4 regions of the Gordonia terrae genome follow, and region 3 is predicted to be linked to each of the others. Evidence: predicted binding sites of a transcription regulator. Region 3 holds the regulator's gene; each other region holds the start of a gene.
What was found. The regulator LexA, encoded in region 3, represses DNA repair genes until DNA is damaged. The targets are predictions, from matches to a motif close to CGAACANNTGTTCG.
Positions count from the first base shown of each region.

Region 1: a site for LexA is predicted at 2,180-2,193, ahead of BCM27_RS22495 (HNH endonuclease signature motif containing protein). Genes of this name have one in related genera too.
Region 2: a site for LexA is predicted at 1,984-1,997, ahead of BCM27_RS10770 (HNH endonuclease signature motif containing protein). Genes of this name have one in related genera too.
Region 4: a site for LexA is predicted at 1,873-1,886, ahead of BCM27_RS12555 (HNH endonuclease signature motif containing protein). Genes of this name have one in related genera too.

Region 1 covers NZ_CP016594.1:5,078,301-5,082,508, forward strand. The annotation lists gene dcd (dCTP deaminase) at 56-628, opposite strand; gene BCM27_RS22495 (HNH endonuclease signature motif containing protein) at 650-2,149, opposite strand; tRNA gene BCM27_RS22500 (tRNA-Gly) at 2,402-2,472, shown strand; gene BCM27_RS22505 (hypothetical protein) at 2,656-3,438, shown strand; gene BCM27_RS22510 (hypothetical protein) at 3,411-3,974, shown strand.
Region 2 covers NZ_CP016594.1:2,380,534-2,384,741, forward strand. The annotation lists gene BCM27_RS26070 (hypothetical protein) at 1-505, shown strand, start outside; gene BCM27_RS10765 (hypothetical protein) at 580-1,593, shown strand; partial or broken gene BCM27_RS25420 (zinc finger domain-containing protein) at 1,785-1,940, shown strand; gene BCM27_RS10770 (HNH endonuclease signature motif containing protein) at 2,056-3,450, shown strand; gene BCM27_RS10775 (OsmC family protein) at 3,554-4,012, shown strand; gene BCM27_RS10780 (acylphosphatase) at 4,017-4,208, shown strand, end outside.
Region 3 covers NZ_CP016594.1:2,521,769-2,525,976, reverse strand. The annotation lists gene hrpA (ATP-dependent RNA helicase HrpA) at 1-521, shown strand, start outside; gene nrdR (transcriptional regulator NrdR) at 495-1,007, opposite strand; gene BCM27_RS11460 (LysM peptidoglycan-binding domain-containing protein) at 1,107-1,646, opposite strand; gene lexA (transcriptional repressor LexA) at 1,889-2,593, shown strand; gene BCM27_RS11450 (phosphoenolpyruvate--protein phosphotransferase) at 2,571-4,208, opposite strand, start outside.
Region 4 covers NZ_CP016594.1:2,767,275-2,771,482, reverse strand. The annotation lists gene BCM27_RS12570 (MFS transporter) at 1-188, opposite strand, end outside; gene BCM27_RS12565 (MarR family winged helix-turn-helix transcriptional regulator) at 185-637, opposite strand; gene BCM27_RS12560 (manganese-dependent inorganic pyrophosphatase) at 765-1,694, shown strand; gene BCM27_RS12555 (HNH endonuclease signature motif containing protein) at 1,918-3,558, shown strand; gene BCM27_RS12550 (crotonase/enoyl-CoA hydratase family protein) at 3,912-4,208, opposite strand, start outside.

The DNA.
Region 1 (4,208 bases), 2.6 Mb from region 3:
GTAACCATCTCCGCCGTGGCGGAGGGTGATCCGGTAGGTGAACTTCCGGTCGGCCCTAGTCGTTCTTCTGGAAGTTGAGGTACGCCTTCGACGGTGTCGGACCGCGTTGCCCCTGGTATTTCGAACCCACCGACGCACTGCCGTACGGCTCCTCGGCCGGGCTGCTGAGGCGGATGAGGCAGAGCTGGCCGATCTTCATCCCGGGCCAGAGCGTGATCGGCAGGTTGGCCACATTGGAGAGTTCGAGGGTGATGTGGCCGGAGAAGCCGGGGTCGATGAAGCCCGCCGTCGAATGCGTGAGCAAGCCGAGCCGGCCGAGCGACGACTTGCCTTCCAGCCGGCCGGCGAGGTCGTCGGGCAGTGAGCACACCTCGAGGGTCGACCCCAGCACGAATTCGCCCGGGTGCAGCACAAAGGGCTCGCCGTCGGCCGGTTCGACCAGCGAGGTGAGTTCGTCTTGGCGCTGCGCGGGGTCGATGTGGGTGTAGCGGGTGTTGTTGAACACCCGGAACAGACCGTCGAGCCGGACGTCGACGCTGGAGGGCTGGACGAGGGCGGGATCGAACGGATCGATGGCGAGGCGCCCGTCAGCGATCTCGGCGCGGATGTCGCGGTCGGAGAGCAGCACGGTGTCGAGGTTATCGAACGGTCAGGGAGGATCTGCGCCGGTGTCGGTCGGCGCCGACCCTCCGCTCTCCGGCACCGCTGTTCTGCGCCGCCGGACATCAGCGCGCATGCGGTCGAGAATCGCGTCGGTGCGATGGGCATGGTTGATCCGCGGCGTCGACGACGGGTGCGAGCGGGGCGGGTGCCAGACGGCGCGGCCGGCGTCGATCCCATCGGTGGCGATGGTGGTGGCCCACTGATCCGCGCCGGTGCCGACCACCCGGTTGTGTGGCGGGCAGGCGGTCGCGAGAGTGTCGAGGTCGGTGGAGCCGTGGTGGGCGTCCCACTCGACGACGTGGTGGATCTCGCAGTCGAACGACGGCCGCGTGCATCCCGGGAAGGTGCAGCCACCGTCGCGGGCGACCGCGGCGATTCGTTGTGCGCGGGAGGCCAATCGCCTGGACCGCCCGAGGTAGAGCACCTCACTGGAGTGGTCCCGGAACACCGCGAGATGATGCTGCGCGTCGGCGGCGAGGTCGATGGCGTCCTTGATGGGAAGGAGGGTTCCCGTCGCGGTCCGTGCCGGGTCGCCGGCCGCGTCGCGCAGCGCCGATTCCGTGATGGAGACGACAAGATGTGCGGGCAGCCCGTGGTGCGAACCCCCAAGCGCGCCGGCGTCGAGCACGAAGCGCAGCATGGCGCGCAACGCGTCGTGGTTCCGCTTCTCGGCCGAGCGCTCGTCGCGTCCGGCAGCGGCGGCCAGCGCGTCGGGGTCCGCGGCGGCGGGGTTCCCGGTGGGCGACTCGGGATCGGCGGGATTGTTCATCCCAGGGGCGGCCCACACCGACAAGACGACGTCGAGCATGGCGCGCGTTGTCGGGTCGAGGGTTGCGGTGAGCCGGGACATCAGCTGGGCGTCTTGCGGCCCGAGTTTGAGGCCACGGTTGCGGGCGCGGTCGCGATCGTCGGTGATGGTTCCGTCGGGGTCGAGGTGGGCCAGGATGCGGGCGCCGAGGTCACGGAGCGACGACGGGTCGTACTCGCGTGCGTAGTGCGCAAGCGTCGCCTCGGCGGCTTCCCGGTCGGCGGGGTCCACGTCGGCGGGGATCTTGCGCATCACCTCGATGACGACGTCGACATGGCGTCCCGAGATCTCACCGTCGGCAACACCTTTGGCGGTCTCGGGGAAGCGCGGTTCGAGCGGCACCCCCTGCATGTCCGGAAACCTGCCCAAGGCCCAGACCCGGTTCATCAGGCGGGTCGCCTCGCCGCGTCGGTTCAGCGCGTGGCACAGGAAGTTGGAGACGGTCTGGCACCCCATCTTCCGGTACGCCGACCGCTCGTCGATGTCGACGATGTGATCGGTGAACAGCGACAACATGCGCCGTTCGGCACGCTCGTGCTCGATCGCGACCTGCAGCAGTTCGGTCTCGGAGCAGTCCGTGGACTGCGTCTCGGCAATCTCGTCCAGCAGCGCACGTAGGCGCGCGTACTGGTCGAGAAGAAGTGGTAGTGGTGGTGCAGATGGCTCGGTGAAAGCCATGATTTCATCCCCCGACATCATGGCTCTACTCGAAACTGCGTTCGAGACTACCGGCCGACCAGCCGATGCGCAACCCCTTCCGGTGAGTTGTTCTGCGTCGCAACCGAATCGCGTCGCCCCGCCGAGACCCGGTCTCGCCCAGATGTCGCGGTTCGTTGCGCCTGACGCCACGATCCGCGACATCTGCGCGTGCCGGCGACCGGCTCGGCCACGGGTTTGCTAGGCTGTCGTTCGCGAGTCCGGCACTCGCACGCCGATGTAGTTCAATGGCAGAACATCAGCTTCCCAAGCTGAATACGCGGGTTCGATTCCCGTCATCGGCTCCGACGAAAGCCCTGGTCAGAGCGTTTTGACCGGGGCTTTCGTGGTTCGTTCGGATGATTTGGGGCCGCGTTCGGGCCGCGCCGAGAGTGTCTACCGCTGCGCGCCCGACGGCGGGACTAGCATTTGCCCCGATACGCGACGTCCCCACACGTCCCCACCCATCGGAAGAGACGCGACACCCTGTGACTGCCGAAGCGATCGTAATGAACCGTAGCGCCGTGGCTTTGGCGGCCGACAGCGCCGTGACTATCTCAAACCGCCGGACTATGAAGACCTACGAGTCCGCGAATAAGCTGTTCGAGTTGGTAAAGGGCAGCAACATCGGCGTAATGGTCTACAGTTCCGCGACCGTGGATGGCACACCTTGGGAGACGGTGATCAAGACATACCGTCAGGAACGCGGCGCGAATCCAATGCCACACGTCGAGGACTATGCGGAAGACTTCATCGACTTCCTGGCCGGCCACGGAGGCCTGATAACGCCCGCCGCCGAACTCGAAACAGCCTTGTCGCTTGGTTACCAGTTCTTCCTGGACCAGATTATTAAGCGCTTAGTTGAATGGCCAGATGATCTAGCGTCGAGCACCGGTCGGATAGTCCAAACTCGAGTTAAAGCAGCGTTAGAGGAAATCCTCAATGATCTCGAATCCGAAATAGATGGACTCGAAGACATCTCAGCCGATACTACGTTCCCAGATTCTCTCCATCGGGAGTTCAAGGATCCCATTACGAGGCTAGTCGAAGTCGAGTTAGAAGAGAATGGACTGAAGGTAACCCGGGCGCAGATTAGGCGCGCGGCCGCACTCTCGTCACAAAAGCAATGTCCAAGAAGGGCGGCGTTCCAAGCGACTCCGGCCTCGTGTTCGCAGGCTTCGGTACCACCGATTACTTTCCCAAGCGGTTCGCCACGCGAATCTCAGGTCGATTCTGCGGCCATGTGGGTCGCTACAACGAAACCCTTGTAGAGATCACCCCTTCGTACGGTGGCCATTGGGAAACATTCGCTCAGGACGGACCTGCCCAGGGGTGGGTAAACGGTATTACAGATGAGATGCGCAAAGCCATCGTTGGTAGTTGGGCAAGTTGGGTGCACGAAAAGCTCCCGAGGAAATCCATAGAAAGCTTGAAGAAGGAGGGGTTCGGGGCCGCCGACGCCAAGAAGGCGACTGGTGTTTTTCATTCGCTCACGGTTGACGCCTTGAATGAATTCGGCCAGTTCATGAACGACTGGGAGAACAATTTCTATCGCATCCCTATGCAATCTAGTGTGACCATGCTTCCCAAGGATGAGTTAGGTCTGCTCGCCGAAAGCCTGGTGAACATCACTTCTACTAGACAACGCATGAGCGTTCACCAGCAGAACACTGTTGGCGGCGCGATCGACGTTGCGTTGATCTCTATTGGCGATGGCTTCATCTGGCTAAACCGTAAGCACTACTTCGACAACACCCTGAACCCGACCTGGCACTTGACGCACGGTGCTACGATCAAAACTACTTAACCTGCCCTAAGGAGCGATCATGAGCGATGCTAAACAATCTCGTTTCGTCTCCGCACGCCGTGAGGCTGCTGTCCGCAGGAACCTATCGAGCCAGGTCAATCGGTATCTGGACACACGGTCGGCGGCAGACTCCTGGGCGACGTCCAGGCACCGAGTCAGCGTTGCCACGCAGCGGCACTGCGAAGCAACCGAGCAGCAGTCTGCGTAGCGACCATTCAACCGTCCGCCCACAAA
Region 2 (4,208 bases), 140 kb from region 3:
TACAAAAGAGCAGGTTTCTGACGAGTTCTCGCGCCTCGACTTTGTTGAGAACTTAGATGACACCAATTTCCAGGCCCAATTCTACGGAGTGCTGGAGATGCTCGTTGATCTCGACAAGGAATTCTCACGAGCGGCAGCTTCTCCAGGTGTGCCGCTCAGTAGCGGGCGTCGGGTATTTGATCGGCAGCCGGCACGAATCGGCTTCTCCGTGGCCTTCGGCCTCAAAATAATCGGCCGTCCGGGCGAGAGTCGCAGCTCGGAGAAAAAGGCGCGCGCTTTGCAGACCCTACAATCGCAACATCAGGATTTTCTCGATCAGCTGAAAAGGCTTAATGACCAAGAACTCGTCGACTTTCTGCGCCTGGATGTTCTTGGGGAGGTTCTCGATAAACGTGTTGGTCAGGTTGGTCGTTATGAACGCGGAGTCTTTCAGGAGGCTTTCAAGGTGCTCATTGAAGAGCAGTTCGATGTGACGTCGATGGAGATATGCTGGAGGGCAGCGTAGTAGTGTCTCGGAATGCCAAAGACACTGCAGCCACGATCTTCGATCGGCTCGTGCGGTACGCAGCGGACCGAGGAGTGCAAATCCCGCTCGGCGAACGATACATATTTCTCGATGAGGCCGAGTACGACATCCTCGTGAGGACTAAACGGCTTGCGCACGTCAAGTTCGGGAGGAACCAGGCCGCTGCGCTGATCAAGTCACAGAACACGGTGGTACTGGCGATTGCAGGGTTTGAGGCCGAGGCAGTGGTATCGACCTCCCAGACTCGCGAGGTGGAGATGACTGCTGGACTCGCGGTCGCGATGCTGGCTGATCTGGAAGTGAATCCATCAGCTAGTCCAGCGTCCGTCCTTGATGTCGCTGGAGCGGGCAGCGCGGCGGATGGCGGGTATCAGGGTCACGACCTCGATCTGGTGTTGGGGCTCTATCCAGACATGCAGGCCCTCGAGATCGACGACCTGGCCGCCGGATGGACGGATCTTGACGCCAACTTATTACCCACGTGTGCTCGTCAGGGCGCCCACGGCAACGGCTGGGTCAACAGTGAACTCGCTGGTGAACTTGCAATGCTTGGGGAGCAACGTATTGCGGGCATCCCGTACGAGTTCCTGACCCGGGCGGTCCTTGATCTGAACCCCACAAGTCTCTTCCTATCGCTGTATCGCTGTCTGGAGGCCACTTACGCGTATACAAAGGCTTCAGAACTCGCTACCACTCTTGGGATATCCAAGCCCTGGATTGAGATTGCCGAAGCGTTGGGAAACACCCTCAGCTGGTATCCACGCCACGATCAGGGTTTGGCTGCAGTCCTGGCTATGCCTACGGTTGGCAGTGACGAACTTGAGGCACTGGCCGTCGCTCTTGGCCGCGACGAAGGTGCGGATGCACTCTCAACTCGTGTTGCCGCTGGCGTGCGAGAGCTACGAAATAGCTTAGTGCACTACGGCCCAACGACACGTCAGGTGGCTATCTTGAACGACGATTGGAATGCGCTATGCATTCCTCTTGCACGAGTCGTGGGGAGCGTATTCGCGCATGCGTATGCGGGCGACTTACCGGCAGTCTCATCGACGTTAGGTGATCGTTAGAGCGGCGCTGTTTGCCCGCGCGGATAGAGGCGAAAGTTGCCTCGATCTACCCGCTGCGGAAATACCTCGATGGTGACGCCAGGCAATCTCTCGACGGCGAGGTCGGCTGGTCGGGTGCATCTGTCCTGCTCAAAGAACACGCGAGATCAAAACTCTTTAACCGTCTTCATCGCGTACCTCGGCTGTCCTTCAACCCCTACGGACGCGAAGGGCAGCCGTGCCGCAGCTGCGGGGCAATCATGCGCCGAGAGTCGTTCATGAACCGCAGCTCGTACTTCTGCGCGCGGTGCCAGACCGTGCCTCGGCGCCGCCCACGTCGCTACGAGCGTTCCGCGGAACGCTCGTAGCGACGTGGCCACCCATTTTGTCGGTGGGCGCCGCTACGTTGTTCGCATATCCGTTCGAACAGCTGGGGGGCTCGGGGTGTCGGTTTCGGTATTGCACGGTGAGAACGTGTCGTCGATGTTCGATGGCGCGGATCCGGCGTCGTTGTCCGATGACGCGTTGGAAAGCAGGGTGCTGGTTCATGCCGCGCAGATCACCGCTCTCACCGCCGAGTTCTTGTCTCTGGTGGCGGAGTTGAATGAGCGGCAGTCGTGGCGGGGGCCGGGTGTTCACTCCCTGGCGCATTGGCTGTCGTGGAAGGCGGGTGTCTCTCGGCGCACGGCGCAGGAGCAGGTACGGGTGGCGAAGGCACTGACGGAGTTGCCGCTGATCCGGCAGGCGTTCGGTGCGGGGCGGTTGTCATATTCGAAGGTGCGGGCGCTGACGCGGGTGGCGACCCCGTTGCGGGAGAAAGAGCTGGTGAACCTGGCGTTGTCGTGTACGGCCTCCCAGCTGGAGCGGGCGGTACGTGCGATGGGACGGATCGATATGGATCGTGGCATCGAGGCGGAGAATCGCCCGCCGGTGGAGTCGACAGGCCGGTGGAAGTGGAATGCCGATGGTTCCTTGTCTGTGTCGCTGACGCTGTCTCCGCTGGATGGTGCCAGGGTCCTTGCCGGTGCGGTCCGTGCGGAGTACGAACGCACCCGGACCTGCGACGATTCGGATCTGCCCGCGGTGTCGAGCGTTCCGCGGAACGCTGCGAGCGAGTTGGAGACCGTGGAGGGAGAACCGGATTTCGAGGTCAAGCCGGCGAATCGGCGGGACCTGTGGCGGAATGTGCCGTCGAATCTGGCTCCCGCGATGGTGGCCATGGCCGACATGGTGCACGACGGGATCGCGATGCCTGATCTCGCTCCGGGCGCCGAGATCCTGATCCACACCGACGAGGGTGGAGAACTGGCCCACCTCGATGACGGGCCGGCGCTGTCGGTGGCCGAGTTGGAGGAGGTGCACTGTGGTGCTGCGGTCCGGAAGGCGTTGTCCAGGAAGGTGTCCGGCGCTCCAGGGAAGTTGGCATTGTTGGGGCTGGGGCGTAAGTCGCGAACGCCGAACAGGGCACTGGTCAGGGCGTTGTTCGTGAGAGACCGGTGCTGTCAGATGCCCGGCTGTGAACGCACACGGCATCTGCACGCCCATCACGTGGTGTTCTGGTCGGCCGGTGGGGAGACCGACCTGGACAACCTGATTCTGTTGTGTGGGAGCTGTCACCGTGCGTTGCATCGGGGTGAGTTCAGTATCACCGGTCATCGGTCGCAACAGTTTTCGTTCCACAGGCCGGGTGGTTCGGTGATCGACGTAAGTCCCGCGACACGCGCGCCGGGGCAGTGGTCGCCGGATGAACGGGTGGCGGCGGATGCGACGGTGCCCGTGGGTGGCGGCAAGCTTGACCTCGGGTACGCGACCGAGGTGATCTATGCGGTGTGGGAATGGAAGGAACGCAGCGCACGCCGAGACGCGGCAGCGGCCTGACGACGTCGGAAGCGGCCGGTGCGGGAATCTTTCCTGATCCTCGGCTCTTACTATGGTCTGCGGTGCCAGCGCCGCCCCGCCGCCTGAGAGGACCCATCCCAGCATGACGATCGAACAGAACACCGCCGCCCCGGCACAGGCCGCGGAGCCCGCGTACACCGACCTCTGGGTCGAGCGCACCGGCACGCGCCGCTACACCGGACGCAGCTCGCGCGGTGGCGAGGTGCTGATCGGCTCACAGGATGTCGATGGTGTGTTCACCCCGGGTGAGCTGCTCAAGATCGCATTGGCAGCCTGCACCGGCATGTCCTCGGACCGGCCGCTGGCGCGTCGCCTCGGTGACGACTACGACGCGACGATCCGGGTGAGCGGCGACGCGGACCGCGACAACGAGGTCTACCCGCGCATCGAGGAGACCCTCGAGATCGACCTGTCCGAACTCGACCCCGATGCCGCCGCGCGCCTGCTGGTCGTCGTCGAACGGGCCATCGACGCGGTGTGCACGGTCGGGCGCACGGTGAAGGCCGGTGCCGAGGTGGATCTGCGGATCGAGACGGACTGACCCGATGACCGACGAGACCCGGATTGGGGACGGCGCCGACCGCATCAGGCTGACCGCGCATGTCCACGGACACGTGCAGGGCGTGGGCTTCCGGTGGTGGACGCGGTCCCGCGCCCTCGAACTCGGTCTGGTCGGCTACGCATCGAACCAGGCCGACGGCCGGGTGCTCGTCGTCGCCGAAGGGACACGGGACTCG
Region 3 (4,208 bases):
CCCAGCTGGCGGCAGTCCGCTCGCCACAGTCCTTTTCGGCCTTCCTCGAGCGGATCAGGCCGCGCGTCGCCGAGGCCGCCCCGGACTATTTCTCGCTCGCCGTCGCGGCGCTCGAACGGCTGGCGCCGGTCCGCGCGGCGATCGACCGGCACGCCGGATCGCTGGCTGCCGACGACGTCGCCGAGCAGATCGACCATCTCGTGTTCGACGGCTTCGTGGCAGCCACCGCACGGCGGCATCTGGAGAACCTGCCGCGGTACCTCGACGGTGCGCGGGCACGTCTCGAGGCGCTGCCCGCGTCCGCCGCGCGCGACAAGGCCGGCGTCGCGGTCGTCGATCGCGTCGTCGAGCGGTGGGCTCAACGGCTCGAACAGGTCCCTGAGCACCGACGGGCGATCGTCGACGACGAGGCGCAGTGGCTCGTCGAGGAACTACGGGTCGGGTTGTTCGCCGAGCGTCTCGGTACCGCGTTCCCCGTGTCGGAGAAGCGCGTCCTACGAGCTCTGGACCGACTCGGCTGAGACGGGATCGGTGGTGGCGGTCTCGACACGCCCGCCACCGGACGCCGACGACTTCAGATCGTCGATCTCCCGCTGGAAGTCCTCCACCGAGTCGAACGACCGGTACACCGACGCGAACCGCAGGTACGCCACCTCGTCGAGATCACGCAGCGGCCCCAGGATCGCGAGACCGACTTCGTTGCTGGGGATCTCGGCCGATCCGCTCGCGCGCACCGTGTCCTCGACCTGCTGGGCGAGTTGCGCGAGTGCGTCCTCGGCGACGTGCCGCCCCTGACAGGCACGACGCACACCGCGCATGACCTTCTCGCGACTGAACGGCTCGGTGACACCGTTGCGTTTGACCACGGCGAGCACGGCGCTCTCCACCGTGGAGAATCGGCGTCCGCACTCCACACACGAGCGACGCCGTCGGATGGCCTGCCCTTCATCTGCGACACGCGAGTCGATGACCTTGGTGTCGTCGTTCTTGCAGAAGGGGCAGCGCATCGTGTCCTCACGCAGGTCGCGGGACGCTGGAACGCACCGAAACCGTGCGCCCCGCCGCTTCTCGGCCGGCCCCTGTGACATCGAGGATACCGCCCGGCCTCAGCGGTACCGGGGGGTGAGCAGGGGCTGACCCACCTGCAGCGCACTCGACGGCAGATCGTTCATCGCGACGATCTCGTCGATCACGATGTCGCGGGGCATCTCGGGCGCCACCCGGCCGGCGATCGTGCTGAGGGAATCCCCGGCGCGCACGTGGACGACCTCTGCGCTCACCGCGGCGGGCGTCATCGAGTCCGAATAGTTCTGACCGACGACACCGAACACCCACACGACGAACGCAAGGCCGACGCCGGCGAGGACCGCGACGGCGGTGCGGCGACGGCGACGGAACACCGCTGCATCCGGACCGACCGGCCCGCGGCCCCTGGCACCCACCGCCGAGCCACAGTGCGTGCCGCCGGCACGTGGCGTCAGTGGCGACCCGCCCACCGGACGGTTGCCTGCCGGCCGGTTGTCGACGGGCCGAGAACCGTCGGACAGCGGGGTCCGGGTCCGAATGCGGTCGGCGCGGTCGGTGCGCGCCCGGACGGTGTCGGGACGCTCGGTACGGACGGGAGCGACGAGAGTGGCGGTGCGCATGGTGCCCTCCGGGTGTTCGGTGCGGGATCGTCGGGTGTTCGGGTGTCTGGCATTCGGTGTTCGAACCTCGATCAGATGTTCGATGCACTGATGTTCGAATTTGTAGCACGGCGCACCGACAAAGTCTCGCGACACATCGAACAAATGTTTGAGGTGGAGGTCGCACTCCGCTAGGCTCGGACGCGGCTGAACATCCCCACGGGCCATCTACCAGCACGTTCCGAAGACGAGAGGAACCGAACATGAGTGACACCGGCGATAGGCGCGGCCGAGCGCGGGGAGCCGACGACGAGGCCCCCATCGACGTCGCCGCCGCCGAGGCCTCACTCACCCCGCGCCAGCTCGGGGTCCTGGAAGTGATCCGCCGCTCGGTACGCGAGCGCGGTTACCCGCCGAGCATCCGCGAGATCGGCGACGAGGTCGGCCTGGCCTCGACATCGTCGGTCGCCCACCAGCTGCGGACCCTCGAGCGCAAGGGTCTGCTCAAGCGGGACGCGAACCGGCCGCGTGCGGTCAACATCGCGCCGAGCGAATCGCCGTCGCCGGAGACCCCGTCGGCCGGCCGGCTGCCCGAGCCGACCTTCGTGCCGGTCCTCGGCCGGATCGCGGCCGGTGGCCCGATCCTGGCCGAGGAGGCGGTCGAGGACGTGTTCCCGCTTCCTCGCGAGCTGGTCGGCGAGGGCTCGCTCTTCTTGCTGCGCGTCGTGGGCGAGTCGATGATCGACGCCGCCATCTGCGACGGCGACTGGGTCGTCGTGCGGCAGCAGAACGTCGCCGACAACGGCGACATCGTCGCAGCGATGATAGACGGCGAGGCCACCGTGAAGACCTTCAAGCGTCAGGGCGCCAATGTGTGGCTGATGCCGCACAACGAGCTGTTCGATCCCATCCCGGGCAACGACGCCGTGATCCTCGGCAAGGTCGTCACCGTGATGCGGCGAGTCTGACCTCTCCCCCGACCGAACGGTCGAGCACCGCCGCGGCAGCTTCCCGCGCCGCGGCGGGGTCGGACGTGGCCAGCGCGGCGTCGGCGGCGGTGCGGCAGTCCTGTGCGGTCACCTCGCCGAGCCGAGCCCCCACCGCGGCGGCCGCGGCCGGCGCGCTGGACAGCGAGGTCACCCCGAGACCGACGAGCACGCAGGCAAGATTCGGATCGGCAGCCGCCTCACCGCACACCCCGACCGGCTTGCCCTGGCGGACACCCGCTGCGGCGACACCCGCGATCAGGCTGAGCACCGCGGGCTGCCACGGATCGGTCAATCCGGCGAGATCGGCCGACATCCGATCGGCCGCCATCGTGTACTGCGTCAGATCGTTGGTGCCGATCGACACGAAGTCCACCTCGGCGAGCACGGCCTCGGCCAGGATGGCGGCCGCGGGCACCTCGATCATGACCCCGGCGACCAGGCCCCGGCCGCGGACCTCCGCGGCGAAGGCGCGCGCCTCGGACGGCGAGGCGATCATCGGCGCCATGACCCACGGCGCGACGTCGGAACCCGACGCGGCGTGCGCGATCGCGTCGAGCTGGTGGGCTCGGATCTCGGGATGCGCCAGGGCGATTCGATCCCCACGGACACCGAGCGCGGGATTGGATTCGTCTGGGTGGGTCACGAACCTCAAGGGCTTGTCCGAGCCGGCGTCGAGGGTACGGATCACCACCTTCTGCCCGCCGAACGCGTCGAGGACCTCCCGGTAGATCGCGGCCTGTTCGTCCACCGACGGTTCGTCGGCACGTTCGAGGAAGGCGAGTTCGGTGCGGAAGAGTCCGACGCCCTCGACCGGGTGCCCGGCGGCGGCCCGCGCCGACGATCCGTCGGCGACATTGGCGAGCACCGAGACGGCGATGCCGTCGGCGGTCCGCCCCGGACCCGTCCACCCGGCGACGAGCTCGGCGTGCCGACGATCCTCCTCGACTCGCGCCCGCGCCGTCTCCGCGTCAGGCTCCACCTCCACCCGGCCGGTCGTCCCATCGACGAGAATGGTTGTACCGGCAGTGATCTCGGCGAGATCGGCCACGGCCACCACACACGGAATCCCCAGTTGCCGGGCGATGATCGCGGTGTGGCTGGTCGGCCCACCCAGCCGGGTGACGAGCGCGATCGTGGTCGTCGGGTCGAGACCGGCGGTGTCGGCGGGCGCGAGGTCGTCGGCGAGCAGCACCGAGGGCACCTGCGGTGTCGGCAGGCCCGGCTCGGGTAGACCGAGCAGTTCGGCGAGCACGCGGTCGCGGACATCGTTCAGATCGGTGACCCGCTCGGCCATCAGCCCGCCGAGTTTGGTGAACACCGCCGCGAACTGATCGGTCGCGGCGACGGCAGCGGCCTCGGCCGTGGCGCCCTTGGTGATGAGCGCGCTCGCGGCCCCGATCCACCCCCGGTCCTCGGCGAGTCCCGCGGTCGCCGCGAGCACCTCCGCGGTCACCCCGGTGTTCTGGGAGGCGCGCGTACGCAGTCGCGAGGCGACGGCGCCTGCCGCCGTGGCGAAGCGTGTTACCTCGTCGGCACGACGCTCCTCGGCGATCTCCACGCCGACGCCGAGCTTCTCCGGCGTGTGATCGGGTCG
Region 4 (4,208 bases), 250 kb from region 3:
CATTGCAGCTGTGCAGGCGTCGCGCCCAGGTCCGAGCTGATCGACGGCAGTGCGACGTTCACCGCCGAGACGTCCAGGCCGACGATGAAGAGACTCAGACAGCAGGTGGCGAGGATGACGAGCCGATCCCTACGCGTGAGGGCGCCGTCGGCCGAGCGGGCGCGCAACGCCGCGCGTGCAGCGTTCACGACTCGGCCGCCTCGCGGAGGAGGCCGAGCAGGTCCGCGAGCTGACGGAGCTGTTCCTCGTCGAGCGCGGCGAACATGCCGGGGGCCGTGGCCGGGTTCGCGGCCACCTCGTCCACCACACGACGTCCGACGTCGGTGATCGTGACGCGTTTGAATCGGCCGTCGTCGGCGTCGGGCTCCCTGGTCACGAGCCCGCGGATGACGAGATCGTTGACGATGCCGCTCATCGCCGATGCGTCCACGCCCATCCGTTCCGCGAGGTCCCGCTGGGTCATCGGCCGTACCGCGACGCGGCGGAGTGCCCGGAACCGGCTGAAGGGGATGTCGATGACCTCGCTGATGCGGTCGCGCGATTGCTTGGCCTGATCGCGGACCAGGCTGTTCATCGTGAACCACACGTCGGTCGCGGTCTGCGAGTGTGCGCCGATCGTGCCATCAGTTGTAGACATACAACGATTGTATATTTACAACTATCCCCCGGCAATGATCGTCGAGATGGAGCCGTCTTCCGGGGGTTCACGATGTAGCGCCACCGTAGGCTGGGATTCAGCAACGTCGAGCGAAAGCTGAGTCGCCATGTCGAAGATCCTGGTCATCGGACACCGCAACCCCGACACCGACACCGATGCCATCGGGGCCGCGATCGGCCTCGCCTCCCTCGAAGCCGCGCTGGGCAGTGACGTCGAGGCCGTCGCCCTGGGCCGGCCGAGTCTCGAAACCGCCTTTGCGCTCGAGCATTTCGGCCTCGACGCGCCCCGCGTGATCGAGACCGCGGCCCCGTCGGACGTGATGCTCGTCGACCACAACGAACGGCAGCAGAGCGTCGCCGACATCACCGATGTCACCGTGCTGAAGGTCATCGACCACCATCGGATCGCCAACTTCGAGACGGCGGCGCCGCTCTACGTCCGGGTCGAGCCCGTCGGGTGCACGTGCACGATCCTCACCCGCATGTATGCGGAGAACGGGGTCGACATCCCGCGCGCCGAGGCGGGGATCATGCTCTCGGCGATCATCTCCGACACCCTCCTGTTCAACTCGCCGACCTGCACCGACGCCGACCGCGCGGCCGCCGCGGAGCTCGCCGCGATCGCCGGCGTCGACGTGGACGAGTACGGTGACGCACTGCTCCGCGCGGGCACGGCCCTCGGCGACGATCCGGCGTCGACGATCATCGGCCGGGACTCCAAGAGCTTCGCGATGGGACCGAAGACGGTGCGGGTCTCCCAACTCACCACGGTCGACTCCGCCGAGGTGCTCGACCGCCGCGACGAGTTCTTCGCCGCGATGACCGCCGAGAAGGACGCCGCAGGCTACGACCTCTACCTCCTGCTGATCACCGACGTGATCGCCTGCGACTCGGACCTCCTGGTGGTCGGCGAACCCGTTACGGCCGTCGAGCAGGCCCTGGGGGTCACCGTCGCCGACGGCCACGCCTTCGGCAAGGGCGTCGTGTCCCGCAAGAAGCAGATCGTGCCGCAACTCACCGAAGTGCTGGACGTCTGAGCGGCCTCGAACCTCCCCGCGCGCATCCGCAGTCGAGAGACGACTCATAACAACAGAATTAGAGGCCAACGCAACCCGGCGCCCCGTCTACCACAACGCACCGACAAGTAGCCGGAACGCAGTATCGTTGCACGACAGTCATTCTCGCGGTTACCTAACCCCGATATGCGTGTACACTCGAACATACATTCGCAGCAACGGATCTCGGGGGGAGGCGACCGGCATGTCGGTCACCACACACGTCGATGGCGATTCGGCGGTGCCGCAACCGCGTGCCGTCGAGCTGGTGGCCGACCTGCATGCGATCCTCGACGAACTGCAGACCGTGGACCTGGCGCCGTGTTCGGACGAAGACTTGATCGAGGTTGCATCTGCGACCGAACGCGCCATCGCACGGCTGACCGTCGCCGGTGACCGGCAGATCGATCAGGCCGAGGCCCGCGACCTGCCCCGCAAGACGGGCTGCCGAACCCTCATGCAGTTCATGACCCACCGGCTGCGGGTCTCCAACCCTGTCCGGCGTCGTAAGCAGATGGACGCCACCGCCCACCGGACCAGCCTCGGCGGCGAGCTCCTGGAACCCGAACACCCCTGCCTTGCCGAGGCTTTCGCTGCGGGTGCGGTCGGCCCTGCTCACGTCCAGGCCGCGCTCGATGTCCTCGACCAGATCCCGAACGCTGTCGAGCATGATGTGAAAGTCGCCGCCGAACGTCAGATGGCCGAGATCGCCGCCGACCACACACCCGCCGACATCACCCAACTCGGCGCGCGGCTTCTCGCTCACCTCGACCCCGACGGCACCCTCACCGACGACACCGACCAGAAACGGCGCCGCAACCTGTGGATCGGCCGGCAACGCGCCGACGGCACCGCCAAAATCTCCGGCACCCTCACCCCCGAACTCGCCGCCCGGCTCACGATGATGTTCGCCGTCTGGGGCAAACCCGGACTCAACAACCCCGACGACCCCAACTCACCCAGCGGGCCGGCCGGCACCGCCGACCCCGACGCCCTGGCCCTCGCAGCCGACCGCGACCAACGCACCCCCGCCCAGACCAACCACGACGCCCTCGACGCCGCCCTGGCCGCCGGTTTCGCCGACAGGACACTCGGCACGTCGCACCGCGGCCTGCCCGTGCAACTGCTCATCAAAGCCGACCTCAACGACCTCATTCGCGAAGCCGGACTGGCCACGACCGCGACCGGCACCCTGCTGCCCATCCCCGACCTGATCGCGATGGCCGGCGAGATCCAACCCTGGTTGGCAGTCTTCAAAGACGCCACCGCCGTACCGCTGTACTTCGGTAGGGGCAGACGTCTGGCCACCCGCGAACAACGCCTCGTCTCCTTCGCGCGCCCCGACGGTGAGGTGTGCTCGGCTCCCGGGTGCGATCAACCCGCTACCCACGTCGAACTCCACCACGCCCACAAAGATTGGGCCAAAGGTGGTCTCACCGACATCGACGACCTCGCACCCGCCTGCCCACGACACAACCGCATGGTCGGCGACCAGCCCGGCCAATACACCACCCGCATCGCCCGGTCCGGCCCCGACGAAGGCCGCTGCCTCTGGCGACTCAACGCCGAACCCGGAGCACCACCCAACCCCGAACGCATCAACCGCCGACCCGACATACCCAAGCGGTTCGCACAACACCTGAACACCGTGCGCGACGAAATTTACGGACCGACCACCCGGCCCGGCGCGCGGCCACGCCCAGACGGCCACCACCACGACGACGCGCGCCGCTCATGGTCGACAATCAGCCACGTCATCGACGTCCGACCACCCCGTCCCGGCCAACGACAGCTCCGGCCCTCCCTCGTCGAAGCATGCCTAGCCGAGCTCCTCGCACTCAACTGACTGCGCTGCAACACAAGAGGACCTTTGGAGGCTCGTCGACCTCGACGCGCTCCTTCGTCGCTTGCTCGGCCCGGCGGCTTGCGCTCCTCGCACCTCGGCTGAGGAACGAGCTTGCGAGTATCCAAACCCCCTGCTCCCTGAGGAGCGAGCTTGCGAGCGTCACGAAGGGTCTTCGCAACTCGTCTCACCAGGCCCTTCGAGGCTCGTCGCTATCGCTCCTCGCACCTCAGGGAGCAGGGGCTGGGACCTGCGGGTAATGCGGTTCTGTCGGTTAGGGAGCAGTCGTTATGTCGCAACCCAGCTACCCGCTGAGAAGCTTGCCGCGCAGAGACGAACCGTATGCGTCGGTTCGTCTAGCTGCCGACGCCCTCACCGTGCCGGCCCGCTCCCCCGGCGAATCGGGTTGCCCCGGCGAGTGTGTCGGTCGCCAGGGAGACCATGCCGTGCCGCAACTCGTTGCCGATCGCCGCATCGGTGTCCAGGCCGTCCTGTTCGAGGACCGACAGCCGGTCCTCCCGCATACACGTCTGCGGGAAGGCGGCGATCTCGGCGGCCAGCGCGATCGCGGCCGGTAGCGCGGTCCCCGACGGTACGACGCGATTGGCGAGCCCGATCGACAACGCCTCCTCCGCCGGGACCGCCCGGCCGGT